4 regions of the Bacillus sp. L381 genome follow, and region 1 is predicted to be linked to each of the others. Evidence: riboswitches for the same ligand, from Rfam matches in the RefSeq annotation. Region 1 holds a riboswitch; each other region holds the start of a gene.

Region 1 (7,332 bases):
TTAAGCGTTAAAATAACCTTTTTTGCTTTACATATCGTATGATGGGTATAAAAAATGTGTGAGTGCCCATATTCAGGTTGGGAAAGAATAAAAAACTGATGATGGAAGGAGGCTCATTTGTTTTGCTTGTTGAAAAGAAAAGGTTTCCGTCTCCGAGTCCGCATGTCCGCCTCTTTACGGTGTGCTATGAGTCAGAAGGGCTGAAGGTAAAAGGGCTCCTTGCCGAGCCTGCGGCGCCGGAAACATACGACGGTTTTTTATATTTGCGCGGCGGCATTAAAAATGTCGGCATGGTCCGTCCGGGAAGAATCGTTCAATTCGCTTCCCAAGGTTTTGTCGTGTTTGCGCCTTATTACAGAGGCAATCAGGGCGGGGAGGGAAATGAAGATTTTGCGGGAGAGGACAGAGAGGACGCGTTTTCCGCTTTCCGCCTGCTTCAGGAGCATCCGAACGTCAGGGAAGGGCGGATTCATATTTTTGGATTTTCCCGGGGCGGAATCATGGGTCTTTTGACTGCGATCGAGATGGGGCATCAAGCGGCTTCGCTCGTTTCTTGGGGCGGTGTGAGTGATATGGCGCTTACTTATGAAGAGCGGAAGGATTTGCGGCGGATGATGAAGCGGGTGATCGGCGGCACGCCGAAAAAAGTGCCGGATGAATACAGATGGCGTTCGCCGTTTGAAAGAGCAGACCGCATCCAGGCGCCTGTGCTGCTCATCCATGGAGAAAATGACGAAAATGTCTCGATCGAGCACGCCAGGATGATTGAGGACAAGCTGAAAGAGACGGGGAAACCGGTGGAAACCTGGTATTACAGCGGTTTCACGCATTATTTTCCCCCGCAGGAAAACAGGCGCATTGTCCGGCGTCTGGCGGAATGGATGAAGACACGGTAAAATGCCGGATTTATGATATGATAATATAGAAAAAGAGAATGAAAGGGGATTTTCATTTTGGGAATGCCTGTAGAATTTAATACCATGATTGTGACAAAAGGCAATGAAAAACGGATAGAGGAAAATATCTTTTTATTAGAGAAAGAGGGCTATCGGGTCTATCCTCTTGATATTCCGATGGACGTGCGCAAAACAAAAACCGGCGAGAAATCCGGCACGGGCGAAGTCCAAAAGCTCGAATGGGCGAACGGCCGGACAAGCATTACATACAGACTCACTTCGCTTCATTCGACAAACTGAAAAAACAAAAGCCGAGGGCATATACGCCCTTGGCTTTTTTAGTTAAACGAGAGGTCCGCCGGCTTTGGCAATCGAGTCTGCATGGGAAAACTTTTTAAAGTTTTCTTTAAACTCATTGGCTAAAAACAGCGCTTTTTCGTTGTATGCTTTTTTATCGCTCCATGTGTTTTCAGGCTGAAGAACCTCATCCGGAACGCCCGGAACATGAACGGGGCTGTGCAGTCCGAAAATGCTGTCTGCTGTCATGTCTGTCTGATCAAGCGTGCCGTTAATTGCGGCTTTGACCATCGCTCTTGTATACGAAAGTTTCATCCGCTCTCCGACTCCGTACCCTCCGCCGGTCCAGCCTGTGTTGACCAGAAAGACTTGAACGCCGTGTTCGTCGATTTTCTTCCCGAGCATTTCGGCATATACGTGAGCCGGAAGCGGCAAAAACGGTGAACCGAAGCACGTGGAGAAAGTCGTTTGCGGAGATGTCACGCCGCGTTCGGTTCCGGCAAGTTTGCTGGTGTACCCGCTTAAGAAATGATACATCGCCTGCTCCTTCGTCAGTTTGCTGATCGGAGGGAGCACACCAAATGCATCCGCCGTTAAAAAGACGATCGCCTGCGGGTGACCGGCAATGCTCGGCTGCACGATATTGCCGATCATCTCAATCGGGTATGCGGCTCTTGTATTTTCCGTGTAGAAGGAATTGTCGTAATCAGCCTCACCCGTTTTCTCATCAAGCACAACATTCTCAAGAACAGACCCGAAGCGGATCGCATGAAAAATCTGCGGTTCTTTTTCTTCGCTCAGATTGATACATTTAGCGTAACATCCGCCTTCAATGTTAAAAACGCCGGAATCAGACCAGCCGTGCTCGTCATCGCCGATCAGTTTCCGGTCCGCATCGGCTGAAAGCGTCGTTTTCCCTGTGCCGGAAAGACCGAAAAACAGGGCGACATCGCCTTTTTCACCGACGTTGGCTGAGCAGTGCATCGGCAGAATATCCTGCTGCGGGAGCAAAAAGTTCATAATCGAGAATATTGATTTTTTCATTTCTCCGGCGTACTCGGTACCGCCGATTAAAATGACGCGCTTTTCGAAGGACACAATGATAAACGTTTCGGAATGCGTGCCGTCCGTTTGCGGATCAGCTTTAAAATGCGGAGCTGAAAGAATGGTAAACGGCTGTGCTTGCGGATCTCTTTCATTCGTCTCCGGTCTGATAAACAGCTGGCGCGCGAATAAATTATGCCACGCAAATTCATTTACGACTGTAATCGGCAGTCTGTATTTTTCATCTGCGCCTGCGAATCCTTCAAAAACAAACAGTTCATCTCTCTGTTTTAAGTAGCTGACGACTTTGGCGTACAGCTTTTCAAACGCTTCTTCAGAAATAGGCTGGTTCACCGCGCCCCAATCAATTTGATTTTCTGTGCTTTTTTCGCGGACGATAAATTTATCTTTAGGTGATCGGCCCGTATATGCTCCGGTAGTGGCGCGTACGGCGCCTGTTGATGTCAGCGTTCCTTCATTTCGGCTGATCACTTTTTCGGTAAGTTTTGGAGCCGATAAATTATGATGCACATTCGGACTTGCAAGTAACGCTTGAAGATCTGCGGTTAAATCAACTAATTTCATAAAAACCTTCCTTTGCCGGTTTATTTGTATTTCGCTGAATGTGGAATTAGTATAACATATATCTAAAAATAGTCTATACTATTTGTTGTTTTTTGTTTGTGTTTTTTCCATTGCTTCCTGAAATAAAGGCGCGTAATCGCTTTAATTCATATTGACACTTTCCGCCCTTTTACGTTAAGATATTTCATTGAGCGGATACTCTTATCCCGAGCTGGCGGAGGGACAGGCCCGATGAAGCCCAGCAACCGGTTTCTCTGTAAAAAAGCAGGTGAAAACACTGTGGGAAACCAAGGTGCTAACCTGATGCAAGGTTTAATATTTCCTTGAGCGATAAGAGTGAAAGGCACACAGACCAAACCCTTTCCTCGAGTGGAAAAGGTTTTTTTATTTCATAAAATATGCCAATTAACATTCTCTGATATAGTATGACATTGTATTAAGAGGGAGCGAGTTCCGTATCATATGAAAAGGTCTTGCAAAAGATCTTTTTTCAGGAGGAAAAGTGAATGAGTAAAAACCGTCGACTATTTACATCTGAATCTGTTACCGAGGGTCATCCGGATAAAATCTGTGACCAAATTTCTGACAGTATCTTAGATGAGATTTTAAAAAATGACCCGAACGCGCGCGTAGCCTGCGAAACGTCTGTAACGACAGGCCTTGTGCTGGTAAGCGGAGAGATTACAACATCAACATACGTTGACATTCCGAAAACAGTCCGTGAAACGATTAAAGAAATCGGCTACACACGTGCCAAATACGGATTTGATGCGGAGACTTGCGCTGTTTTAACATCAATTGATGAACAGTCTGCGGATATCGCAATGGGTGTCGATCAGGCTCTTGAAGCTCGTGAAGGCACAATGAGCGATGCTGAAATCGAAGCGATCGGAGCGGGGGACCAAGGTCTGATGTTCGGTTATGCGTGTAACGAAACGAAAGAGCTTATGCCGCTTCCGATCTCACTGGCGCATAAATTAGCCCGCCGTCTGAGCGAAGTCCGCAAAGAAGATATTCTTCCGTACCTTCGCCCTGACGGAAAAACGCAAGTTACCGTTGAATATGATGAAAACAACAAACCTGTCCGCATCGATGCGATCGTCATCTCAACTCAGCACCATCCGGAAATTACGCTTGAGCAGATTCAGCGCAATCTGAAAGAGCATGTCATTAACCCTGTCGTGCCTGAGGAACTGATTGATGAAGAAACAAAATACTTCATCAACCCTACGGGACGTTTCGTAATCGGCGGTCCGCAAGGTGATGCGGGTCTTACCGGCCGTAAAATCATCGTTGACACATACGGCGGATATGCACGCCACGGCGGCGGCGCGTTCTCCGGTAAGGACGCGACGAAGGTAGACCGTTCTGCGGCATACGCTGCGAGATACGTAGCGAAAAACATCGTGGCAGCAGGCCTTGCTGATTCTTGTGAAGTGCAGCTTGCATACGCAATCGGCGTGGCACAGCCTGTTTCTATTTCCATCAATACGTTTGATACAGGAAAAGCTTCTGAAGAGAAACTGATCGAAGTCGTACGGAATAACTTCGACCTGAGACCTGCCGGCATTATTAAAATGCTTGATTTGCGCCGCCCGATCTATAAGCAGACTGCTGCTTACGGCCACTTCGGACGCCATGATGTGGATCTTCCTTGGGAGCGTACTGACAAGGCGGATACGCTTCGCAAAGAAGCACTAGGAGAATAATTTTATAGCCGCTTACTTAAGCGGCTTTCCCTTTTTGCAGATGCTGCCATGCTGATTTTTTACATAGCGTGAAACCAATGGCGTAACAAAGCGTCTATAAAAAGGGGGTCCAATTAGAAAATTACACTTATGGAGGCTATACTATGTGTGGATTTGTCGGTGTTTTTAATAAGCATCCATTAACTCAAACCGCAGATCAAGAAGAGCTAATCAAACAAATGAACCAAATGATCGTTCACCGCGGTCCTGACAGCGATGGGTATTATCATGACGAGCACGTCGGTTTCGGCTTCAGACGGCTCAGTATTATTGACGTAGAAAACGGCGGACAGCCTTTATCATATGAAGACGAAAAATATTGGATCATTTTTAACGGCGAAATCTATAACTACATTGAATTGAGAGAAGAGCTTGAAGCGAAAGGCTACAAGTTCAATACAGATTCCGATACCGAGGTGCTCCTTGCGACATACCGCCATTATAAAGAAGAAGCCGCTTCAAAGCTTCGCGGAATGTTCGCGTTTTTAATCTGGAACAAAGCTGACCGCGTCATGTACGGCGCGAGAGACCCGTTCGGAATTAAACCGCTGTATTACACAACTATCGGGGACAAAGTGTATTTTGCATCTGAAAGAAAAAGTTTAATGGCCGCTCAAAACGGTATTGATCTTGATACAGCTTCTTTACAGCAATATATGTCTTTCCAATTCGTTCCTGAACCGAGCACGCTTGACGCTGAAGTGAAAAAAGTCGAGCCGGGCAGCCAGTTTACGATCCGCCCGGAAGGCGATATCGCGTTTAAAACGTATTTCAAAGCGAACTTTAAGCCCGTTCAGTCTGATGAAGATAAATTGGTGAAAGAAGTCAGAGACGCAATCTTTGACTCTGTCAAAGTCCACATGAGAAGTGACGTTCCCGTCGGCTCGTTCCTATCCGGCGGTATTGACTCTTCTTTTATCGTCTCAGTTGCGAAAGAATTTCACCCGAACCTTAAAACATTTTCTGTCGGCTTTGAGCAGCAGGGCTTCAGTGAAGTTGATGTAGCGAAGGAAACAGCTGCCGCGCTCGGGATTGAAAATATCAGCAAAGTCATTTCTCCTGAGGAGTATATGAACGAGCTTCCGAAAATCGTCTGGCACTTTGATGACCCGCTTGCAGATCCGGCGGCGATTCCTTTGTACTTTGTCGCGAAAGAAGCGAAAAAACATGTAACGGTCGCGTTATCCGGGGAAGGCGCGGACGAGCTGTTCGGCGGGTACAATATTTACCGCGAACCGCTGTCGCTTAAACCGTTTGAACGCATTCCGTCCGGACTGAAAAAAATGCTTCTTCATGTGGCATCCGTCATGCCTGAAGGAATGAGAGGGAAAAGCCTCTTAGTCCGCGGCTGCACACCGCTTGAGGAGCGCTATATCGGAAATGCGAAGATTTTTGAAGAGCCTGTGAAAAAACAGCTGCTTAAACATTACAATTCAGAGCTTTCATACCGTGATGTCACGAAGCCGTACTTTACGGAAAGCCGTTCATACAGTGACATTAATAAAATGCAGTATGTCGACATTCATACGTGGATGCGCGGCGACATTCTGTTAAAGGCTGACAAAATGACGATGGCCAACTCATTGGAGCTGCGCGTGCCGTTCCTTGATAAAGTCGTGTTTGACGTGGCCTCTAAAATTCCGGATGAACTGAAAACGAAAAACGGCACGACGAAATACCTCCTGCGTAAAGCCGCTGAAGGGGTAGTGCCTGATCATGTGCTTAACCGCAAAAAACTCGGCTTCCCTGTGCCGATCCGCCACTGGCTGAAAAATGAAATGAACGAATGGGTGCGCAACATCATCCATGAAAGTGAAACAGACGCTTATATTGAAAAGGATTATGTCCTTCAGCTTCTTGAAGATCATTGTGCCGACAGAGCGGATAACAGCCGCAAAATCTGGACCGTGCTGATCTTCATGATCTGGCACAGCATCAATGTCGAAAAAAGACTGGTGCCGGAAGAGCTGAATCATCAGCCGAAAGAAGTCATCTTCGTTTAATCCAAAAGGCTTTCGATGTTATCGAAAGCCTTTTTTCTTTTTTTTAAAACCTCCTATTCCGCTATGTTTTTCGTAAAGTATTACGCAATATTCAGAAAAATGTTATTATAGGACTAATCGGGCAGATTCCGGAGAGTGTTTTCTGGCTATTTCGTCTCGGTTTGTTTTTTCTGTCACAATCAGGGGGAGGGAGAGTTATGCAAAACAAAGGAAAAACGCTTCACCGCGGCTTGGAAGAGCGGCATATCTCGCTTATGTCTTTGGGAGCCGCGATAGGAGTCGGGCTGTTTCTCGGATCAGCTTCGGCCATAAAGCTTGCCGGGCCGGGGATTTTAGCCGCTTACGCCTGCAGCGGGCTGATTATGTTTTTTATTATGCGGGCATTAGGGGAAATGGCGATTCAAAAACCTGTGGCCGGCTCATTCAGCCGGTATGCCAGAGATTATCTCGGCCCGCTGGCGGGGTTTTTAACGGGCTGGAATTATTGGTTTTTATGGGTCGTTACCTGCATGGCGGAAATCACCGCGGTCGGCATTTATATGGGCTACTGGTTCCCTGACGTGCCGTCATGGATCTGGGCGCTTTGTGCACTCGTCATTATGACGGCTGTGAACTTTCTGGCGGTCAAAGCATACGGTGAGCTTGAATTCTGGTTTGCGCTCATTAAAGTTCTGGCGATTCTGTCAATGATTGCGATCGGCCTTGTGATGATCGTATTCGGTCTCGGAAACGGAGGCGTTGCGCTCGGAATCAGCAATT
Region 2 (7,332 bases), 890 kb from region 1:
AAATATCCGGCTAAAGCGATTCCGATGCCGGTAATGATATCCATACAGCAAACCTCCAATAAAAGTTATTATGTTTTATACGGTCAAATCCGCCGAAAGGATTCACCTTCAGTAAGACGGGGGGAGCTTATTTTTGCTTTCCGAGCTTTTCGATCTGCACCTTTCCGGAGAAGAAAACAGCGCCTCCGCCCATATCTGCAAGCCGATCGGGAGTGAGTGAATTGACCAGCTGTTTTTTATCATCCATGTCGGCCCAAAGACCTTGGCTGACTGCAACGCCGGGAAGGACCTGTTCGCCGACTGAAGCTGTCAATTCACATTCACCGCGGTGATTCCAAACCCTGACGGTTTCTCCGTCTTCTATGTTTAGGCGGGCAGCATCTTCTGTATGAATAAAAAGTTTTGGCGCCCTTTCCAGTTTTACGTGTTTTTCATTATTCGAAAATGTTGAATTTAAGAAATTATGATTCGGTCCCGGAACAAATAGAAACGGAAAATCGTCATCGCTCTTCAGAGGAATGTGCGTCGGCAGCGCCGGATAACCTTCCTGTTTCATCTTTTCAGAATATAATTCAATCTTTCCGCTTGGTGTCTTGAGCTTGCCCGGTAAAAGCGGTTTTTTCCGTTTGGCTCTCATAAAGGAATGGCGTGAGAGCGAATCGTAATCAATATCCTCGATATACGGGTTGTCGGGACAGTCCAGCGCCTGTTTGATTAATTCTTCATCAGAATCCTGAAGCTCCTGCTCGGTAAAACCCATCGCCCCGGCAAGCAAACGGAACACTTCTGTATTCGATTTGCTGTCTCCATACGGTTCGATCACCGGTTTTTGCAGCTGAATAAAATGATGCCAGTAAGACGTGTAAAAATCCGTGGTCTCAAAAGCAGATGCAGCAGGGAGCACAATATCCGCATATTTGGCGGTTTCCGTTAAAAATAAGTCATGAACGACTGTAAATAAATCCTCCCGCAGCAGGCCTTTTCTGACTTTATTCGCTTCCGGCGCAACCACTGCGGGATTGGTGCCGTATATAAACAGGGAGCGCACGGGCGGATTTGTTTCTAAAAGAACGCTTCCGAGCCTGTTCATATTAAATGATCTTGGCTTTCTGCCGTATAGCAGATCAGGACGCTGTAGCGCCTGTCTGTTATAGTTTAATACCGCGCTGTTATGTTTGATTGCGCCTCCCCCGGTGTTGAGCCACTGTCCTGTTACAGCCGGAAGACAGGCAACGGTGCGGACGATCATTCCGCCATTGTCATGATGCTGAATGCCGTTTCCGATCCTGATAAGGGAAGGGGAGGTTTCACCGTACATTCTCGCAAGACGTCTGATATCGTCGGCTTTAACGCCTGTAATAACAGAAACCGTTTCCGGATCATACTGTTTGACATGCGCTTTTAATTCTTCGCTGCCTTCAGTGTATTCTGTGAGAAATGCTTCATCGTGAAGGTTCTCATCGAATAAGACATACATGATACCGAGAGCGAGTGCGGCATCTGTGCCGGGACGAATGGGAATAAACCAATCGGCAAGCCGGCCGGTTTGATTCTTATGTACATCGATAACGACAATTTTAGCTCCTTTTTTCCGGGCTTTTTGAGCAATCATAACTTGGTGCATATTTGTGCTGACAGCATTGATTCCCCAAAAAATAAAAAGTTTTGCATGGATGGTCTCCTCAGGATCAGTACCCGCGCCTTCTCCCATTGTATAGTTATAGCCTTCAGATCCGGCTTTGCTGCAGATCGTACGTTCAAGATGACTCGCCCCGAGACGATGGAAAAAACGGCGGTCCATTCCCTCTGCCGCCAGTTTTCCCATATTGCCGTAAAAGCTGTACGGAAGAATGCTTTCTGCTCCTTCTTCGGCAATCAGCTCTTTCCAGCGCGCACTGATCGTATTGATCGCTTCCTCCCAAGAAATAGGCGCAAACTTGGCTTCGCCTTTTTCACCGATCCGTTTTAACGGAGCTGTTAAACGCTTCTCATCATAAATGCGCTCAGCCATGTGTCTGACTTTGTTGCATATGTTCCCTGATGTGACCGGGTGATCGGGGTCTCCCTGAATTTTTACGATTTTTCCGTCTTTTTTTGTCACAAGCAAACCGCATTGATCGGGACAGTCCAGTGAGCACACCGACTTAAAGACCCCGTTTGGCTGTTCTGCTGCAGAATTCATAGCCCATTTCTCCTCTTTTTTTATATTGTAAGCATTATAACATTTCGAAATCGAACGTCAATTCAGAAAAAAGTGTTGACATCCAAGAAAGACTTTTCTATGATGGGTTTATTCTTTTAAACAGCCTGACAATTTCATCATTTTATTTTCTATCAAGAGAGGTGGAGGGACTGGCCCTATGAAACCTCGGCAACATTTATTGTGCCAATTCCAGCAAGCGTACGCTTGAAAGATAGGAAAGAATGATCTATACATATTTGTGCGCTTCAAGCGGATAAAGACGGTATATGAATCTCTTTCCTTCTTCGGGGAAAGAGATTTTTTTGTGGAAAAATTTATGTGAAAAGGATGTTTTGCACCATGACGGTTTTAATTACCGCACCATATCACGATGAGGGGCTGAAGGAGCTGACAGAGCTGTTCGGCCGGACTGTGCACAGGCCGTGGAAGAAGCACGGCCGGGCTTATCGGGAAGACGAATTAATCCGGATGATCCAAGAGACAAATGCGGCGGGGCTTATTACTGAACTTGATGAGGTATCTGAGCGTGTCATTGACATATTGCCGGATTCCGCTTTTATCGGCGTCTGCAGAGGGATGCCGTCTAATGTGGATATTGAGGCGGCGAATAAAAGAAAGATTCCTGTTTTCTTTACACCGGCCCGAAATGCCCAGGCCGTTGCTGAACTGTTTATCGGAAATGTGATTTCATTTTTGCGTCATACGTATTCTTCTCATCAGTGGCTGAAGGATGGGAAATGGAATGGTGATTATTTGCAGGCTTACGTCAAATTCAGAGGATATGAGCTGACGGGAAAAACAGTCGGCCTTATTGGTTTCGGAGCTGTTGGACAGAGAATCGCCCGGCTATTGGCCGCCTTTGACTGTAAGGTGCTGTACTACGACCCATTTGTCAATCATGAAAACCGGGAGTATGAAAAAACGACGATGGAACGGGTATTTTCTGAAAGTGATATTGTTTCCGTTCACTTGCCGCGCACAGAAGAAACCATCGGCCTTATCGGCGCCAAGCACTTTCAGTTGATGAAACAAGAAGCTGTTTTTGTCAATACGTCAAGAGCGGCGGTAACAGACAGGGAAGAGCTGTTGCGGGTGTTGAAAGAACGGCGGATTAAAGGAGCGATCCTTGATGTATTTTATCACGAACCGCCTGAATCTTCTGATTATGAATTGATCTCTTTGCCGAATGTGTTAGCGACTCCCCATTTAGCGGGAGCAACATTTGAAGTGGAGGATCATCATGTGAGAATTTTAAATGATGCGCTTTTCAAATGGAAAAAAGATCAAACCTGCTCAATACGTGAACTTTATAACAAAAGAGAACTTGTAACAAAGGGATAGCAAAAGGAGGAATCTGTAATGGCCGGACAAAAAGGCTACCTTGTATTTGATATCGGGACGGGGAATGCACGAGTCGCGGTTGTGACTGCCGGCGGCGAAGTGACCGCACTAGAAAGGGAAGACATTGAATATGTGACGGAGCCGCTTTATCCAGACGGCCGCTATTTCTCGCCGGAAAGAATATGGACGAAAATCAGCGCGATGGCAAGGACGGTTATTGCCAAAAGCCCTCATATTACATTAATCGGAATTACCTCAACAAGCCAGAGGCAGGGAGTTGTTCTGATCAATAAAGATAAAAAAGCATTTCTCGGTCTGCCCAATATTGATAACAGAGGGCGCGAATGGGAAAGCGGAATTGAATTAAAAGATGAAGTGCATCAGCAAACCGGACGTCTCCCGAGCGCTCTATTTTCCGCAATGAAACTTGTGGGATTAAAAGAAAGACAGCCGTCATTATGGAAAGAAGTGGCGTATATCACAAGCATCAGTGACTGGGTGACATTTGAGCTGAGCGGAATTTTGAGCTATGAACCGTCACAGGCTGCCGAGACGCTGCTGTTTGACGTAAGGAAAAAAGCGTGGTCCGAAAAATTATGCAATATCTTCGGTGTTCCTTCTTCCATTCTTCCTTCACTCGTCCGCTCTGGGACGGTTGTCGGAATGTTAACGTTTAAGAAAGCGGAGGTTCTCGGCCTTCCGGAAAGAGTGCCTGTGATTGCAGGCGGAGGAGACACACAGCTTGCCATCAAAAGTGCGGGTGCAAAGCCGGGGGATATCGTCATCATATCCGGCACGACAACGCCGATTACAAAGATAACGGCGGAGGCCGGAACTGAAAGTTTAGAGAAAGCATGGCTGAATTGCCACACAGAAGAAGGTCAATGGCTTCTAGAAACAAATCCGGGTGTAACCGGGCTCAATTATCAAAAATTAAAATCCATTTTTTATCCGAATGAATCCTACGGCGTCATGGAACAGGAAATCGCAAAGCTGCCGAAATATGATCATGCCTGTGTTTCTGCGTTAGGCTCCTATTTATCGCCTGAGAAAAACGCACTTGCAAAAGGCGGATTTATTTTTGATGCCCCGCTGTCCCATAATTTAAGCAGAGCGCATTTTGTCAAAGCCGCACTGCTGGAAATTGCTTTTTCAATCAAATGGAACTATGAGGCGTTAACAGAGGTAACTTCCTTTTCACAAAATGATGTGAAGGTGTGCGGCGGCGGTTTCCAAAGTGATGCATTAACACAGTTTCTTGCTAACCTTCTGCAAAAGAAGATTTATAAGAGAGAAGGCTTCAGTCAGGCATCCGTAATGGGGGCGGCGGTGATTTGCAACGAGGCTCTCGGTGTGAAAGAAGAGCTTTCGAGCCGCACAAAGGTTATTGAACCGGAATCGGATCAGACGGATCTCTTCCTATATGAAGAATGGAAACATACGCAAAGGTTATTTACGCATTTTCAGCCGGCGGTGAAAGCCTGACTCGGGGCTGGGATATATTTCTGAATGATTAATGACAACATGAAAGTCTGCAGAGGAGGAACAAAAAATGCTTAATAAAATAGGAATTCCGAAACAGCTTGCCTGGGGGTTTTTGGGAGTTGTGCTGTTTATGATGGGAGACGGCCTTGAACAAGGCTGGCTCAGTCCGTTTTTAATTGAAAACGGCTTGACGGTTCAGCAATCAGCGTCCCTGTTTACGGTTTACGGTATTTCTCTTGCAGCAGCGTCTTGGTTTTCAGGCGTCTGCCTCGAAGCCTTCGGGGCAAAGCGGACGATGTTTATGGGGCTGTTATTTTACGTCATCGGAACAGCCGCGTTTATCGCATACGGATTTGAATATCTTAATTTGCCGGTAATGTATGTCACGTATTTTATTAAAGGGCTGGGGTATCCGCTGTTTGCCTATTCTTTTTTGACTTGGGTGATTTACCGGTCGCCAAAAAACAAGCTCAGTACGGCGGTCGGCTGGTTCTGGATTGCTTATTGCTGCGGCATGTTTGTGTTCGGCGCGTGGTATTCAAGCTGGGCGATCAAATCATTCGGCTATTTGAATACCCTTTGGAGTTCGATTTTTTGGGTATGCCTCGGCGCGTTTTTTGCATTGATTTTAAATAGGGACCGCTTTGAAAAGAAAAAAGCAGATAAGCAGGAAAAGGCGCATGAATTAATGAAGGGAATCACCATTCTTGCTGAAAATCCGCGTGTGCTTTCGGGAGGGATCGTTCGAATCATTAACAGCATCGGAACATACGGTTTTCCGGTTTTTCTTCCTATGCATATGGCGCAGCACGGCATCTCTACAAATGTATGGCTGCAGATCTGGGGAACGATTTTTCTAGGCAACATCGTATTCAATTTAATTTTTGGCGTGATTGGCGATGCATTCGGCTGGAAAAAGACCGTCATGTGGTTCGGAGGAGTGGGCTGCGGCATTTTTACCCTTTTATTATATTACGCTCCTGTTATATCACATGGGAACTTGCTTTTCGTCAGTATTATCGGCTTTATTTGGGGAGGCCTTCTTGCCGGATTCGTTCCGATTGGAGCCATTGTCCCGACAGCAGCTGGCCAAGATAAGGGGGCGGCCATGTCTGTATTAAATCTGGCTGCCGGCCTGTCAGCGTTTGTCGGCCCGGCGCTGGCTTGGGCATTTATCGGTCTTGTCGGCGCACAAGGTGTCGTATGGATTTTCGCGGCGCTATATTTTGCAAGTGCACTTTTGACAAAATGGATACATATCCCTGAAGAAAAAACGGCGAAACAAAATGACGCTTTGCCTGAATACGCATCTTAACTGCAGCGCCCCGAACCTTCGGGGCGTTTTTTGTTAGAGCTTATGCCAAGAGGGAGATTTGAGACTGCTTTCTTGTTCAGCGTTTTTCAGGCACACAGTTGCAGCATTAAAACTCAATTGAACAAGGATCTGCTTTCTTAGATAATAAATTGAAAATCCGTCATGCCTAAGTGAATTGTAAACGAACATATACTCTGGCTTCTGTGCCTTTTCCGCAGACCCATACGATTTTCTCCGTTGCCATTAACAAAAGCAATATTTCTCGAGCTCGAATAAGACAGCTTCTGTTTCTGGAATTTCAACTGTAATATACATAGCCTGATCGATTAAATTCCGGCTGAGGTCAGAAACTCAGGACGCGAAGTTTCTTTAAATCTGCGAGACGATGGTGCTCATCACGAAGTTTCAACATTGTGAGCGGCTCAACAGAATGTTTGATTCGCTTTATTGTAATTTACCGATTTTTTTGCTATATTTGATTGATTTTCTCAAAATGCTTATTGGGAGCGCTTTATTATTTACACGGTGGAGATATAACGAGATCGAAAAGCTTTCTATCTATTTACGTCAAATTAGCAGCGGGGATTATTCTCTTGATGTTCGAGATAATCAAGAAGGAGAGCTTAGTATATTAAAGAATGATATTTATAAAGTGACGCTTATGCTGTCAGAGCAGAGATCTCTTTTGCAAAAAGACAAAATCCAGCTGACAGATGCCATTTCTGATATATCCCATCAGCTTAAAACGCCGCTTACATCCATGATGGTGATGGCAGATTTATTAAGTGACCCTGATTTGTCTGATGAAAAAAGAACAGAATTCACTCGAAATATCCGTATTCAGCTTGAACGAATCGATTGGCTTGTTTCTTCATTATTAAAACTCTCGAAAATTGATGCAAAGACTGTTCAATTCAAAAAAGAGCAAATAAAGGCAGAAAACCTTATACAAAAGGCGTTAGAGCCTGTATTGATTCCTATGGATATT
Region 3 (7,332 bases), 280 kb from region 1:
CATAAAATGATCGGCAAAACGACAGAAGACTATGTCGTAAACGATGTTCTTCCTTATATTGATGAAATTGAAAACCATCAGTTTGAGCACTCAGTCAGACTGCTGAAAAAAGCCGGAGATCTCGGTCTCCTCGGAGCAGATGTGCCTGAAGAGTACGGCGGCATCGGCCTGGATAAAATCAGTTCAGCCTTCATTACGGAAAAGTTTTCACGTGCCGGCAGCTTTTCGCTTTCTTACGGCGCTCACGTCGGTATCGGTTCATTGCCGATCGTGTTCTTCGGCACGGAAGAACAGAAGAAAACATATTTGCCGGACTTGGCTTCAGGACAAAGAATCGCGGCATACGCCTTAACTGAGCCGGGTTCAGGTTCAGATGCCCTCGGCGCGAAAACAACGGCCGTTTTGAATGAAGCGGGCACACACTATATTCTCAATGGAGAAAAGCAATGGATTACAAACTCCGCCTTTGCAGATGTCTTTGTCGTCTATGCTAAAGTGGACGGAGATAAGTTTTCCGCATTTATCGTAGAAAAAAATTATCCGGGTGTGTCAACGGGCCCTGAAGAGAAAAAAATGGGGATTAAGGGTTCATCGACAAGAACGCTGATTTTAGATCAGGCGGAAGTGCCGAAAGAAAACCTTCTCGGCGAAATCGGAAAAGGCCATGTCATTGCCTTTAATATCCTGAATATCGGGCGTTACAAGCTTGCCGTCGGCACAATCGGGGCTTCTAAACGGGTGATTGAGCTGTCTGCCGCTTACGCAAACCAGCGCCGGCAATTTAAAACGCCGATCTCAAGTTTCACGCTCACTCAGGAAAAGCTTGCGACGATGTCAGCAAGGCTTTACGCCATGGAGAGCTCTGTATACAGAACAGTGGGTCTGTTCGAAGATAATATGAGCAGACTGACGGAAGAAGCGCAAAAAGACGGACGCGAAGTCGCGAAGTCAATCGCCGAGTACGCGATTGAATGCTCGCTCAACAAAATGTGCGGGTCTGAAACACTTGACTACATTGCCGACGAAGGCGTTCAAATTCACGGCGGTTACGGGTTTATGCAGGAATATGAAGTGGAGCGCGCTTATCGTGACTCCAGAATCAACAGAATTTTCGAGGGCACAAATGAAATCAACCGCCTGATCGTAACGAGCACGTTCCTGAAAAAAGCCTTGAAAGGGCAGCTCCCGCTCTTTGAAAAAGCGAAAGCGCTCCAGGAAGAGCTCATGATGCTGATGCCTGAAGAGCCGGGCTCAGAACCTCTTGAACAGGAAAAATACATTGTCAGACAGGCGAAAAAGATCGCCCTGCTGACAGCGGGACTCGCGGCGCAGAAATACGGAAAAGAGATCGAAGGCGAGCAGGAAATCATGGTGAACATTGCCGATATCGTCAGCGCGCTGTACGCTTTGGAATCTGCCGTCCTCAGAACGGAAAAAGCGATTGCGGCGGACGGTGCCGAAAAAGCCGCGCAGAAGCTGTTATATACGGAAATCTTTGCCCAGGAAGCCCTTCAGAACATTGAAGCGCACGCCAAAGAATCACTCATCGCCATGGAGGAAGGAGATTCCCTCCGCATGATGCTTTCTGTGCTGCGCAAACTGACGCGTTTGACACCGAAAAATCTCATTCAGAAAAAACGTGAAGCGGCTGCCGCTGTCTTCCGTGAAGAAAAATATACGGTTTGATCACATGCTGTAAGCGCTCCTTCATCCGGAGCGCTTTTTCATGAAGCAACGTTATAGGTTTTTACCAGTGATTGTGTTAAAATAACGACGATCATTTACAAGGGGTGAAGAAGATGTCGTTAAATTTTTACTGGTACCCTAAATGCGGAACGTGCCGTAATGCGAAAAAATGGCTGGAAGACCGCGGTAAGGAAATAAACGAAATACATATTGTGGAAGAAACACCGGCGAAAGAAGAAATCAAAGACCTCTACGAAAAGAGCGGCCTTGAGCTCAGAAAGTTTTTCAACACGAGCGGCATGAAATACCGCGAGCTGAACTTAAAGGAAAAACTGTACCACATGTCAGAGGATGAACAGCTTGAACTCCTGGCATCAGACGGTATGCTCCTGAAGCGCCCGATTACGACAGACGGCGAAAAAGTCACTGTCGGCTTTAAAGAAGACCAATTCGAAAAATATTGGATGTAATGCCAGGTTCAAAGAATTATGGTATCTTCTTATTATAAGAAAAAAATGGAGGGATTTAGATGAGCACACCGAAAGATATGCGTTATTCCAAAGAGCACGAATGGGTAAAAGTTGAGGACGGAAAAGCCCGTATCGGGATTACACACTTCGCGCAATCCGAACTTGGCGACATCGTATTTGTCGAGCTTCCTGAAGTCGGCGCTGAAATTAAAGCGGACGAGCCATTCGGCAGCGTAGAATCTGTCAAAACCGTATCCGAACTATACGCACCGATTAACGGAACGGTGACGGAAGTGAACGAAGACCTTGATGACAGTCCTGAATTCGTAAACGAGTCTCCGTATGAAAAAGCGTGGATGATCGTCGTGGAACCGGCTGATGCTGAAGAAATCGAAAACCTCATGACTTCCGAGCAATATGACGAAATGACACAGGAAGACTGATCGGATAGCAAAAGGGCCATTTGGACATTCTATCTGTAACGGGAGGTGTCCAATATGGCTTTTGATAAACAAAAGGTCGATGTCACGGAGAACATCACGGGCCGCTTTCAAAACGGCCGGTTTTCCTTGTTTCATGAAAATGAAGCCATCGGCGAGATGACAGGCATGAACCAGTACGAGCTCAAACAGGGCTTTTTATTTGAAAATCAAAAATTTTATAAAACAGCCGATGTCATAAACGGCAACGATCCGAAATATGTGGATTGCGATTATGAGAACGGCTGGTGTTAACTGTTGGCGGTGAATTTCACTGCCTTCTTTTTCAATTGAGCCTAAAACAATCGGCAGGTGATGCGCTTATGTTCAACGGAGATGAAAAGGTCATAATCGTAGAAGGAAAATCAGATAAAATCAAAGTCAGGGAAGTGCTCATCGAACCCGCGGAAATCATCTGTACAAACGGAACGATCGGCCAAACCGAACTGGAAGACTTGGCGGACCGCCTGTTTGACAGAGACGTGTATATTTTAACGGACGCAGACGACTCCGGAGAAAAATTAAGAAAACAGCTGAAAAGGGAGCTTCCCGAAGCGCGCCATATCTGCATAGACAGAACATACAGGCAAGTCGAATCGTGCCCGGGCCATCATCTCGCATCTGTGCTGATCAGAGCCGGCCTTGATGCAGACCCTGTATTTTTGAAAAAGAACGACCTGAGGTGGTAATCAAAATGAAAGAACTCCAAGAAAATGAACTCGAATCGATTCAGGATGACGTCTATCTCCTGTATTTGTACACCCCGTTTTGCGGCACATGCCAGCTGGCGTCCAAAATGCTTTCCGTCGTCGAAGAAATGCTGCCAGAAGCCGCCTTCTATAAAAACAACGTGAATTATTCCCCCGCATTCGCCAAAGCCTATCAGATTGAGAGCGTTCCGTGCTTTTTGCTGTTTAAAGGCGGAGAGCTTGTTGAGAAAGGATACGCCTTCCGCTCCGTTTCCTATTTATATGAGCTGATTAAACAAAAAACATCGCAAACGTTCCCGATGTGACAATTTTTACAGGAAAATGTCGTGCGGTTTATAAAGGGTTCTGTCCGTTAAAAAGAGAAATGTGTATGTATGGCCATTAAAACGGGAGGTTATACGAGTGGAGAAAATAGAAGTTTTAGAGAATGACGGACAGCATCTGTTTTTGAAACCGCTATTAAACGCCTCAACGCTGCTGATTACATTCCAAGGAGAAACAGAAGCCTTAACGGTCTCAATTAACGGACAGGGAGAAATGAGAAAAACGGCGGCTTCAAAGGAAAAATCTAATTTGACCTTTTACGGAAACCAGACGGAAATCATTCATCTCTTGCACGGTGATGTCTCTTTGCAGAAACTTATCCAAAGCGGAAAACTCAAAGTGAAGGGATCATTTCGGGCCCTGCTGAAGCTGGAGGCCATCCTCTGGCTGACAAACGGATTTTTTCAGGCGGTCAGCAAGCGGCCGTAACTGCCATTCTACCTATGTGACAATAGCTCCCATTATTTATTTTATTGACTTTTTATCATTCGCCGTGCTATTCTACAGTAAGAATTTCCGGACGAAAATACAATATGTTTTCTCTTATCAAGAGAGGTGGAGGGAAGTGCCCTATGAAGCCCGGCAACCATCAACGATGTTGAAATGGTGCCAATTCACTCAAAGCGATCTGCTTTGGAAGATGAGAGAAAGGCCTTTTTCAATAAGCCTTTCTGCTCATTTTTGCAGAAAGGCTTTTCTTTTGCAGAGAAACCCGGAAGATTTCTTAGAATAGTGTAAGGCAGGTGATTGCTTTGATCCATCTTCAAAATGTTTCAAAAATTTACAAAGCGAAGCATGGGGATGTCAATGCTGTCCAAGATGTCACTCTTGATATCAAAAAGGGCGAAATATTTGGAATTATAGGATATAGCGGAGCTGGTAAAAGTTCCTTAATCCGTCTCCTGAACGGCCTTGAAAAGCCGACATCAGGCACCGTGGAAGTCGCGGGGACGGAATTAAATAAAGTAAGCAGCCGCGCATTGAGAAAAGCGCGTCAGGAAATCAGCATGATCTTCCAGCATTTTAACCTTCTTTGGTCGCGAACCGTCCGGGAGAACATTATGTTTCCGCTGGAAATCGCCGGCGTGAAAAAAAGCGAACGAGTCCGCCGCGCCGATGAATTGATTAAACTGGTCGGATTAGAAGGAAAAGAAAAGTCTTATCCGTCGCAGCTGAGCGGCGGACAAAAACAGCGTGTCGGCATCGCCCGGGCGCTCGCCAATAATCCGAAAGTCCTTCTATGTGATGAAGCGACATCAGCGCTAGACCCGCAGACGACCGATTCAATTTTAGATCTTTTATCCGATATAAATGACAAACTCGGCCTGACAATTGTGCTCATTACTCATGAAATGCACGTCATCCGAAAAATCTGCAACAGAGTCGCCGTCATGGAAAACGGGAAAGTCGTTGAAGAAGGCGAAGTGCTCCAAGTCTTCAGAAACCCGCGTGAGCCGATGACAAAGCGTTTCGTTCAGCAGGTGACAGAACCGGAGGAGACGAAAGAAACCATTCAGCATTTTCTGCAGGAAACCGCCACAGGAAAAACGATTCAGCTTTCATTTGTCGGGCAGGCTGCCGAACAGCCGCTCATTACGGAGATGATCCGAAACTTTGACGTGGACGTCAATATTCTGCAGGGGAAAATTTCACAGACGAAAGACGGAGCCTACGGTTCTTTATTCATCCATATTGACGGTCAGGAAAAAGAAGTAGAAAACGTGATCCGGTTCATCAAAGACAAACAGGTAGAAGCAGAGGTGATCACAAATGTTTGAAAAATGGTTCCCGAACGTTGATATAACCGAGCTGTGGACGGCCACATACGAGACTCTTTATATGACGGTCATCGCTTTAGCCTTTTCATTTGTCATCGGAGCGATTCTCGGCCTTCTGCTCTTTTTAACGGGAAAGGGAAGCTTATGGGAAAATAAAATCATTAACACCGTGATTGCGGCGGTTGTCAATATTTTCAGGTCTATTCCGTTTCTTATTTTAATTATTCTGCTTCTCGGCTTTACTAAGTTTTTGGTCGGATCGATTTTAGGGCCGAACGCGGCATTGCCCGCGCTGATTATCGGCTCCGCGCCGTTTTATGCCCGCCTTGTTGAAATCGCGCTCCGGGAAGTTAATAAAGGAGTCATCGAAGCTGCGAGATCAATGGGAGCAAAGACATCGACGATTATCTTCAAAGTACTGATTCCTGAATCAATGCCTGCGTTAATCTCGGGCATCACCGTTACGGCTATCGCCCTGATCGGATCTACCGCCATTGCCGGCGCCATCGGTTCGGGCGGACTCGGAAACCTTGCATATGTAGAAGGATACCAGTCCAATAATACGGATGTAACGTTTGTGGCAACTGTATTTATTCTCATCATCGTCTTTATCATTCAAATTATCGGTGATGTGATTACAAATATAATAGACAAAAGATAAGGGAGGATTTACATTGAAAAAGATTGTACTAAGTGCGCTGCTGCTTGTGTTCGCGGGAGTTTTGACTGCCTGCGGATCAAACGGCTCTAATAAAAAGGAAATCGTCGTCGCTGCGACAAAAACACCGCATGCTGAAATCTTAAAAGAAGCGGAGCCGCTTCTGAAGGAAAAAGGCTACACATTAACAGTAAAAGTGCTGAACGATTACAAAATGTACAACAAAGCGTTAGCTGACAAAGAAGTGGATGCGAACTACTTCCAGCACGTTCCTTACCTTGAACAGGAAATGAAAGAAAATAAAGACTACAAACTCGTAAATGCCGGAGCCGTTCACCTTGAGCCGTTCGGAATTTACACGAAAAAATACAAATCACTGAAAGACCTGCCTAAAGGCGCGACCATCATCATGACAAACAACGTCGCAGAACAAGGCCGTATGCTGGCGATGCTTCAAAAAGCCGGACTGATCACACTGGATCCGAAGGTGAAAACAATTGACGCCACTACGAAAAACATTACGAAAAACCCGAAAAACCTGATATTCAAAAAAATCGCCCCTGAATTAACGGCGAAAGCATATAATGAAGAAGAAGGCGACGCAGTCTTCATTAACGTTAACTATGCGATTCAAAACAAATTGAATCCGTTAAAAGATGCGATTGAAGTGGAATCAACGAAAAACAACCCGTACGCCAACATCATTGCCGTTCGCAAAGGTGACGAAAAATCAGCGAAAATCAAAGCGCTTATGGAAGTGCTTCATTCTAAGAAAATCAAAGACTTTATTGAGAAAAAATACGACGGAGCCGTACTTCCTGTATCTGAATAAAGCGAAAACCCCGGATGAATCATCCGGGGTTTTTTTCGGGTATTAATCGGAGAACTGTCCATAATAAAAGGGAAGGTTAACGATTGGAGGGAATGGCAGTGGCTCAATATCAGGATAACGGCAAAAGCGTGCATGACGCATTAAAACAATACAAAGAAGGTTTAGGCATATTCGAACAGAAAATGCCGATGATGGGACGGAAGTTTAATGAATTTACTGAACAGTGTTTCTCAGCGGATTCATTAACTGAAAAAGAGAAACAATTAATCGCTCTCGGCATCAGCATCAGTGCCCAAGATGAATTTTGCATGATTTATCATACGAAGGGCTGCCTTGACCAGGGCGCGACAGAGGAAAACATCCTTGAGGTCATCAGCGTCGCGGCGGCATTCGGA
Region 4 (7,332 bases), 1.6 Mb from region 1:
AAATAAATATCCGGTTTTGTAATCATTCCCATTGCGATGCTGAGCCGGCGCTGCATTCCTCCTGATAACGTTTTTGTTTTTGCTCTTTCTTTCTCTTTTAATTGAAACAATTCGAGCATCTCATCCGTTCTTTTTTTCCTTCTTTTTTCGGAATTCCGTAGACTCCGGCTATAAACTCTAAGTTTTCCCGTACGGTTAGATTAGGGGCGATGGCTGTTTCCTGCGGAGACATAGTCATTTTCGGTTTTATTTTATCCAAATCAGTCAAAATGCTGTGACCAAGCACTGATGCATCACCCTCATCTGGAGAAAGGAGGCCGCAAAGCATACTGATTAATGTCGTTTTTCCGGCTCCGTTCTCTCCGAGTAAAGCGAAAAATTCTCCTTTTTCAACTGAGAATTCAAGTCGGTCAACAGCGGCGGTTTCTTTATAATGTTTAGTTAATTGCTTCAGCTCAATCGCGTGCATTTACTCATCCTCCTCACCATCTGTATTGATTTGCTTTGCGTTTAAAATATCTTTTGCAAATTCGAAAAAGAGTTCTTGTTTAACAAGTGCGATACCCTGCTGGTCATCCCCGAGCATAAGCAGTGAGTCCCCCGGCTTTATATCAAAAACATCTCTTGCTTCTTTAGGAATGACAATCTGTCCTTTTGTGCCTACTTTAACAGTCCCGAATATATGCTTCCCTTTTGGTGCTGTCATGTTTAACCCTCCTATATAAATTGTATTTTTTGTATGAAATGTAATACTTCGCATACTAAACATACAATTAAATTCCATAAAATTCAATAAATTTCTTGAAAAAGTATAATTTTCATAAAAAAACACTCCTGTCATATCAACAGGAGTGTTTTTGATTTTATAGTTTTTGTTTCTTTACCATTTCCAGATGGGGAATGCCCGCATCTAAAAATTCTTCGCCAGACGTGACTTGGTATCCTTGTTTTTCGTAAAACGGAACCGCCTGTGTTTGCGCATGTAAGATAAAGCTGTCGGCGCCCTTAGCTGCCGCCGCTTTTTCAAGCGCCTGCATAATGATGGCGCCGACACCGAGAGAGCGGTGGCTTTTCATCACGCAGATGCGCTCTAATTTTCCATGCCCGTCTTTCAAGCGCCATCTGCCGGCTCCGACCGGCTGGCCGCCGTCATAAATGACAATATGCTCTGACGTGTCTTCGAATTGATCAATCTCTTCTTCTTCCGGAACGTGCTGCTCTTTAACAAAGACCTCTTTTCTGACGAAAAAAGCGTCGTTCAGCTGTTTTTCAGTTTTTGCAATGATGGCTTCCAAACAGTTATTCTCCTCCGCCTAATAAAAATGTTTCGTACACAGTCCATGAGCCGTTATCCAGCTGATAGAGCAAGTGAAAACGGTCGATGACTTCTTCGTGGGAAATGTCCAGCATTTTCAGCTGCCCGAGTACGTCGGAATGTTCATCTGACGACAGCTTCTGGCCGACTGTGACATGCGGAACGAAGCTGTATTCCGGCTCTCCGGATAATGCTCCTGAGTAGCATTTCTCACTCAGCGTTTTTAATTCCTCCGTCGGCTCCGCTTTCATGTATATCACATTATTTACAGGAGAAAACGAGCTGTATTTTGTGATCTTCAGAACGAGCGGGTGCGACTCTTTTGCCGTCTGTCTCAGCTGTGATACGACCTGCTCGATTTCCTGTTCTGTCGCTTCAAACGGATCTCTTACCGTCAGGTGCGGCGGTATGAGCGCGTAGCTCGGGTCGTAGCGTTTTCGGTACGAATTTGCGAGATCCTGTAATTTTTTTGATGGAAATAAAACAATACCGTATTTCATGAAAGTTCCCTCCTTAAATGAATGGTTACAGCATTTTCTTCAGCGCCGGCGTTATGAGCGGCTGCCAGTAGGTCCACTTATGATCCCCGTCGAAGGTTTCATACGTGTATTCAGACTGTTTGCTTTCCAGCAGCTGTTTGAGCTCTTCGTTCGGCGCGGTGAAATCAAGAATCTGGCCGTCCGTTGTGTGAACGTCGGTTTCTTTTTCTCCGATTTGATGATAAACGGAAATCTGTTTGAGATCCTCCGACTCCCGGACGGCATCCAGGACGTGCCCGTCAACATACGGAGACTGCATGATGACGTTTCCGAACATGTTTGGATAGTCAATCGCCGTCATGAGCGAAACGGTTCCGCCGAGGGAATCCCCGATCATTGTGCGGCCGTATCCGACTTGATAAGTCGGGTATTCTTTGTCGATAAAAGGAACGAGCTCATTTGCGATAAACCGTTTATATGAGGCGAACTTAGAGCCTTCGGGATGGTATGTGTCTCTTCGCTCCCGCACATTTTTATAGGGGACGCCGATAATGATGCAGCGGTCAATTTCCCCCTTTGACATGAGCTCTTCCGCCTGCCGCCCGATTTTCCCTAATCTGAAGTAATCATGGCCGTCCTGGGCGATGACCGTATGATATTTATACAGGGGGGAGTAGGTGTTTGGCAGGTAGACCAAAACGGTCATTTCTTCTTCAAGCTCATGGGAGAAAAGTTTTTTCTCATGAATGATTCCGGTTTTCGGTGCCACTTAGCATTCCTCCAGGCCGCTTCTTGTCTTAATGGTTTTTCCCTATTGTACCATGAATTATTAGAAATTTCTTTCTTCAGATGCACTTCTTGAGAGAGTTCAGAAAATTAAAAAGTTGTTGAAATTCATTTTATAGTGCGTTAATATAGAACAATCAGAAAATACAAAACAATATTCTTATCACGAGAGGTGGAGGGACTGGCCCTTTGAAACCTCAGCAACCGGTTTGCTTTGCCGCAGGAAGGCAAAGTGCCAAGGTGCTAAATCCAGCAAGCGATTCACATGCTTGGAAGATAAGAGGAAGAGAAAAGCTCCTTCTTCTTATGAAGAGGGAGCTTTTTTATTTTTGAAAAAGGATGGTGCCTGCTGATGACGCAGCATGTTGAAACAAAATTAGCCCAAATCGGAAATAGAAGCGAAGAAGCAACGGGAACGGTCAGTCCGCCGATTTATCTGTCCACCGCTTACCGCCATAGAGGAATAGGAGAATCTACAGGCTTTGATTACGTGCGCACGAAAAACCCGACTCGCCAGCTCGTTGAAGACGCCATCGCCGTGTTGGAAAACGGTGCGCGAGGCTTTGCTTTCAGCTCGGGAATGGCAGCCATTCAAACCATTATGGCTTTATTTAAAAGCGGGGATGAATTGATTGTATCCTCCGATTTATACGGAGGCACTTACCGTTTATTTGAAAATGAGTGGAGAAAATACGGCTTAAGCTTTATTTATGATGATTTCAGTGATGAAGACTGTTTACGCTCCAAAATAACGGAAAACACGAAAGCGGTATTTGTTGAAACGCCGACAAATCCGTTAATGCAGGAGGCGGACATAGAAAAAATCGCCCGCATTACGAAAGAAGCCGGCCTGCTTTTGATTGTGGATAATACGTTTTACACCCCGGTGATCCAGCGTCCGCTTGAACTGGGAGCCGACATCGTCATTCACAGCGCCACAAAATATTTAGCCGGGCACAATGATCTCCTTGCCGGTCTGGCTGTCGTAAAGGATGAAGAGCTCGGCGACGTCATATTTAATCACCAAAATGCGATCGGTGCCGTTCTCCCGCCGTTCGATTCGTGGCTTTTAATGAGAGGGATGAAAACACTCGGACTCAGAATGCGCCGTCATGAAGAAAACGCCCGTGAACTTGCAGAATTTTTAGAAAAAGAAGAGGAAATCACCGATGTGTTATATCCCGGAAAAGGCGGAATGCTGTCTTTCCGGCTGCAAAAAGAGGAATGGGTCAATCCGTTTTTAAAGGCGCTTAAAACGATCTGTTTTGCAGAAAGTCTCGGAGGGGTGGAAAGCTTTATTACATACCCCGCGACACAGACGCACATGGACATTCCGGAAGATATCCGCATCGCAAACGGCGTCTGCAACCGTCTGCTGAGATTTTCAGTGGGAATTGAACATGCAGAAGATTTGAAGCGGGATGTAAAGCAGGCATTACAGCAAGTAAAAGAGGGGGCCGTGTCGTATGAGTAATCACAATTGGACGCTGGAAACCCAGCTTGTGCACAACCCATTTAAAACAGACGCAGCCACCGGAGCTGTCAGCGTGCCGATCCAGCATGCCTCCACATTCCATCAGTCATCATTTGAGGAATTCGGGACATATGATTACAGCCGCTCCGGCACACCGACAAGAACAGCGCTTGAAGAAACAATTGCGGGGCTTGAAGGCGGAACGAGAGGTTTTGCTTTCAGCTCCGGAATGGCGGCAATTTCGACGGCATTTCTGCTCTTATCCCAAGGCGACCATGTGCTCGTCACGGAGGATGTGTACGGCGGAACATTCCGTATGGTGACTGAGGTGCTGTCCCGCTTCGGAATCGAACACACCTTTGTCGATATGACGGACACAGAAGCGGTCGCCTGCGCCATCCGGCCGAATACGAAAGCCATCTATATGGAAACACCGTCAAACCCGACGCTCGGCATAACGGATATTAAGGCCGTCGTCAAACTGGCAAAGGATCACGGCTGTCTGACATATCTTGACAATACTTTTATGACGCCTGCACTGCAGCGTCCGCTTGACCTCGGCGTAGACATCGTGCTTCACAGCGCGACGAAATTTTTAAGCGGGCACAGTGACGTCCTGTCAGGGCTTGCCGCCGTAAAGGATGAAGAGCTCGGCAATCAGCTGTATAAGCTGCAAAATTCGTTTGGAGCGGTACTTGGCGTCCAGGACTGCTGGCTCGTATTGAGAGGATTAAAAACATTACAGGTCAGACTGGAAAAAGCGAGCCGGACGGCTGAACGGCTGGCTGCCTACTTTCACGGGCATCCCGCCGTCAAAAACGTTTACTATCCGGGGCTTGCCGGACACCCGGGAGCCGACACTCATAAACGACAAGCGAGCGGAGCGGGCGCCGTCCTGTCCTTTGAACTGGAAAGCAAAGAAGCCGTCAAAAAGCTGGTCGAAAACGTATCGCTTCCGGTGTTCGCAGTCAGCCTCGGCGCCGTCGAATCCATTCTCTCATACCCTGCTGCCATGTCGCACGCCGCCATGCCGAAAGCAGAGAGGGAGAAACGCGGCATCACAGACGGGCTCCTGCGCCTGAGCGTCGGAGTCGAAAACGCCGAAGATTTGGAACGCGACTTCGAACAAGCGCTGAAAAAAATCGCCCCCGCCGGAGTGAGATCATAAACGAAAAGGGCGCCGCCAAATTTGTGCGGCGCTCTTTTTTATTTTTGATAAAAAAAGTGTTGACGAACGGATAACCAGGATATATAATTATAAATGTCAGAGAGACAACAACATACCCAGCAACACATACATATCATGATTCCGTAGCTCAGCTGGGAGAGCGCTACCTTGACAGGGTAGAGGTCGCTGGTTCGAGCCCAGTCGGAATCATAGCCGAAACCCTTGCGTAGCAAGGGTTTTTTACTTTGCTTATTTATTGATTTTGTCATCATTCATCGAGTTGGGGACGAAATTATTTTTTTGTGCTGTTTTTGAAGTGCATTTGCTGTATACTGCAAGGTTCTTTCAGCCTGACTGCTGATGGATCTATGGACCGAAGATAGTCTAACCTATTGAAAACATAGATAAAGCCCTTCTCATAAGAGAAGGACTTTCTTTTATCTAGAGAGTTTCAATGTGCTGTTTTATTTGTTCTGTAACTTGTTTAAGCCATTCTAAAGGAGTTATACCGTCCTCTGGGAAAAATACACCATCAGCCGCCTCCTCTATAAAATCAATCTTATCTGCTTCCGAATGATCACTGTTTACAAACTCGGTAAGTGCTCTTACATCTCTTTTTTTTAGTTTATTTGATGCTTCATTTAGATACTCATCAAGAGCTGATTCTGGAGACTCTATATCTTGGTGGAAATGCCCTCCTAGAAATCTAAATACAGGATCAGAAACTTTGATTTCAATCATTGTATATCACCTCGTTGGGTAGCCTGTTAGTATAAAGCTACCATCTTCATTTTTCTTTAACTTCATTTGTACCTTTGCGAACTCCTCTACCTATAACTTCGGTTCCTCTATAAGGTAACGGTAATGGATTGTTAACATCACTATTTAACCACTCTTCAATCATTTTCGAATGAAAGATTATCTCAGCAAGTACAGTACATCAGAAATGGCCATGCTTTTAATAATGTTATTTGGCCTTGTCGCGATTGATTCTAAAAACTTGTCGCTTTCTGGAATGATAGCGAGTGGAATTTTATATTTAGCTGTGGTCCTCACAATTTTTAAAGGTCTTATTATGATTTGGTCAGAAAAACGACATGAAAGAAAGCGAAAAAATAAGTTTATTCAGGAAGAAGTTTTGACTGAAGGGGGGAGCTGCTTGGAGTCACCCGGCAGCGTTTAAAGCACCCTTATGACTTCCGGAAAGCTCAAACCGGTTAAAAAGGTGGTTGGGACAGTCGCATTGTTTTTGCTTGGACATATACAAGCTCTTAAAAAAGAATTAGAAGCCGGCCGGAAGAAATACCGGCCGTATGATGAGTGAAGCCCTTCTCGAGATGAGAAGGGTTTTTGTCATATGTTTGTCACTTAAGTGAAATCAAAAAGGTTGTGATAGACCCGGAAACTGTACTAGAGATGGATTAGAGTGTGGCTGAAGATGGAATAATTATAAACGAATAAAGAATAAAAATACAGTAAATGGAGGTTGTTTAGATGATTAAGACAAACTACTTAGTAACCACGTTGAGGAGATTAATAGTAAATATTACGCTGCCAAAGGATATTCAGTTCATAGCGTTGACCGCAGAAAAATGGACAACTGATTGTTGTTACGGAGCGAGTAGCAGAGGAGAGGGAACCGGCAAAAGTTGATATCGCATTTGATTTCATACATAAAAGATCGCATAGAAAGAAGCATTTAGTATAAAAAAGGCAAAGAGTTATAACCCTTTACCATTAGGTGATTTCCTTAACCGATTTGCAATGTACTTCATTACGTTTACTGCAATCGTTACCAATGCAATAATTAATGCTATTTCAAATAAGAGGATATATCTAAAATTCACATTAAGCTTTTCAAAGTAATCGCTGGTAAAAGAGAGAAGTTGATAAATTCCTAGCATAAAAAGAATAAAGGTAACTCCTAAAATTACAAGTGACTTTTTAGAATAATCTTTAGCATGTTCAAAGTTATAAATCATTATTGATACAAATAACAAAGCCGTAGCAATCTTGTGGGATAGCGATTCATCGGCCGAAAACGATTGCACTACTATGCTGAAGATTAATCCAGTAATACCGATTGTTTTATTCAAAGAATCACCCACTC

The links. A riboswitch is a leader RNA that binds a small molecule or an ion and turns the genes downstream of it on or off. The one in region 1 is predicted to bind S-adenosylmethionine.
Region 2: linked by a shared signal. The riboswitch ahead of QRX25_RS09240 (2-hydroxyacid dehydrogenase) and the one ahead of metK (methionine adenosyltransferase) in region 1 are both predicted to bind S-adenosylmethionine.
Region 3: linked by a shared signal. The riboswitch ahead of metN (methionine ABC transporter ATP-binding protein) and the one ahead of metK (methionine adenosyltransferase) in region 1 are both predicted to bind S-adenosylmethionine.
Region 4: linked by a shared signal. The riboswitch ahead of QRX25_RS05815 (methionine biosynthesis PLP-dependent protein) and the one ahead of metK (methionine adenosyltransferase) in region 1 are both predicted to bind S-adenosylmethionine.

Annotation. Positions count from the first base shown of each region.
Region 1 covers NZ_CP127224.1:2,792,088-2,799,419, reverse strand. The annotation lists gene QRX25_RS14235 (alpha/beta hydrolase family protein) at 123-896, shown strand; gene QRX25_RS14230 (DUF2584 domain-containing protein) at 954-1,196, shown strand; gene pckA (phosphoenolpyruvate carboxykinase (ATP)) at 1,239-2,822, opposite strand; SAM riboswitch class I at 3,021-3,159, shown strand; gene metK (methionine adenosyltransferase) at 3,329-4,531, shown strand; gene asnB (asparagine synthase (glutamine-hydrolyzing)) at 4,675-6,573, shown strand; gene alaP (alanine permease AlaP) at 6,771-7,332, shown strand, end outside.
Region 2 covers NZ_CP127224.1:1,902,099-1,909,430, reverse strand. The annotation lists gene QRX25_RS09250 (hypothetical protein) at 1-44, opposite strand, end outside; gene QRX25_RS09245 (molybdopterin oxidoreductase family protein) at 128-2,182, opposite strand; SAM riboswitch class I at 2,329-2,421, shown strand; gene QRX25_RS09240 (2-hydroxyacid dehydrogenase) at 2,543-3,544, shown strand; gene QRX25_RS09235 (FGGY-family carbohydrate kinase) at 3,563-5,029, shown strand; gene QRX25_RS09230 (RbtT/DalT/CsbX family MFS transporter) at 5,097-6,344, shown strand; gene QRX25_RS09225 (sensor histidine kinase) at 6,730-7,332, shown strand, end outside.
Region 3 covers NZ_CP127224.1:3,072,491-3,079,822, reverse strand. The annotation lists gene QRX25_RS15850 (acyl-CoA dehydrogenase FadE) at 1-1,686, shown strand, start outside; gene QRX25_RS15845 (arsenate reductase family protein) at 1,800-2,156, shown strand; gene gcvH (glycine cleavage system protein GcvH) at 2,216-2,599, shown strand; gene QRX25_RS15835 (YusG family protein) at 2,654-2,890, shown strand; gene QRX25_RS15830 (toprim domain-containing protein) at 2,959-3,324, shown strand; gene QRX25_RS15825 (thioredoxin family protein) at 3,330-3,650, shown strand; gene QRX25_RS15820 (SCP2 sterol-binding domain-containing protein) at 3,748-4,098, shown strand; SAM riboswitch class I at 4,210-4,316, shown strand; gene metN (methionine ABC transporter ATP-binding protein) at 4,422-5,447, shown strand; gene QRX25_RS15810 (methionine ABC transporter permease) at 5,440-6,108, shown strand; gene metQ (MetQ/NlpA family ABC transporter substrate-binding protein) at 6,122-6,937, shown strand; gene QRX25_RS15800 (carboxymuconolactone decarboxylase family protein) at 7,030-7,332, shown strand, end outside.
Region 4 covers NZ_CP127224.1:1,154,493-1,161,824, forward strand. The annotation lists partial or broken gene QRX25_RS05790 (ABC transporter ATP-binding protein) at 1-469, opposite strand, end outside; gene QRX25_RS05795 (AbrB/MazE/SpoVT family DNA-binding domain-containing protein) at 470-706, opposite strand; gene QRX25_RS05800 (GNAT family N-acetyltransferase) at 864-1,295, opposite strand; gene QRX25_RS05805 (YjcG family protein) at 1,300-1,815, opposite strand; gene QRX25_RS05810 (esterase family protein) at 1,841-2,563, opposite strand; SAM riboswitch class I at 2,738-2,863, shown strand; gene QRX25_RS05815 (methionine biosynthesis PLP-dependent protein) at 2,933-4,054, shown strand; gene metC (cystathionine beta-lyase) at 4,047-5,222, shown strand; tRNA gene QRX25_RS05825 (tRNA-Val) at 5,360-5,432, shown strand; gene QRX25_RS05830 (contact-dependent growth inhibition system immunity protein) at 5,664-5,963, opposite strand; gene QRX25_RS05835 (hypothetical protein) at 6,169-6,405, shown strand; partial or broken gene QRX25_RS05840 (hypothetical protein) at 6,755-6,930, shown strand; gene QRX25_RS05845 (YoqO family protein) at 6,944-7,318, opposite strand.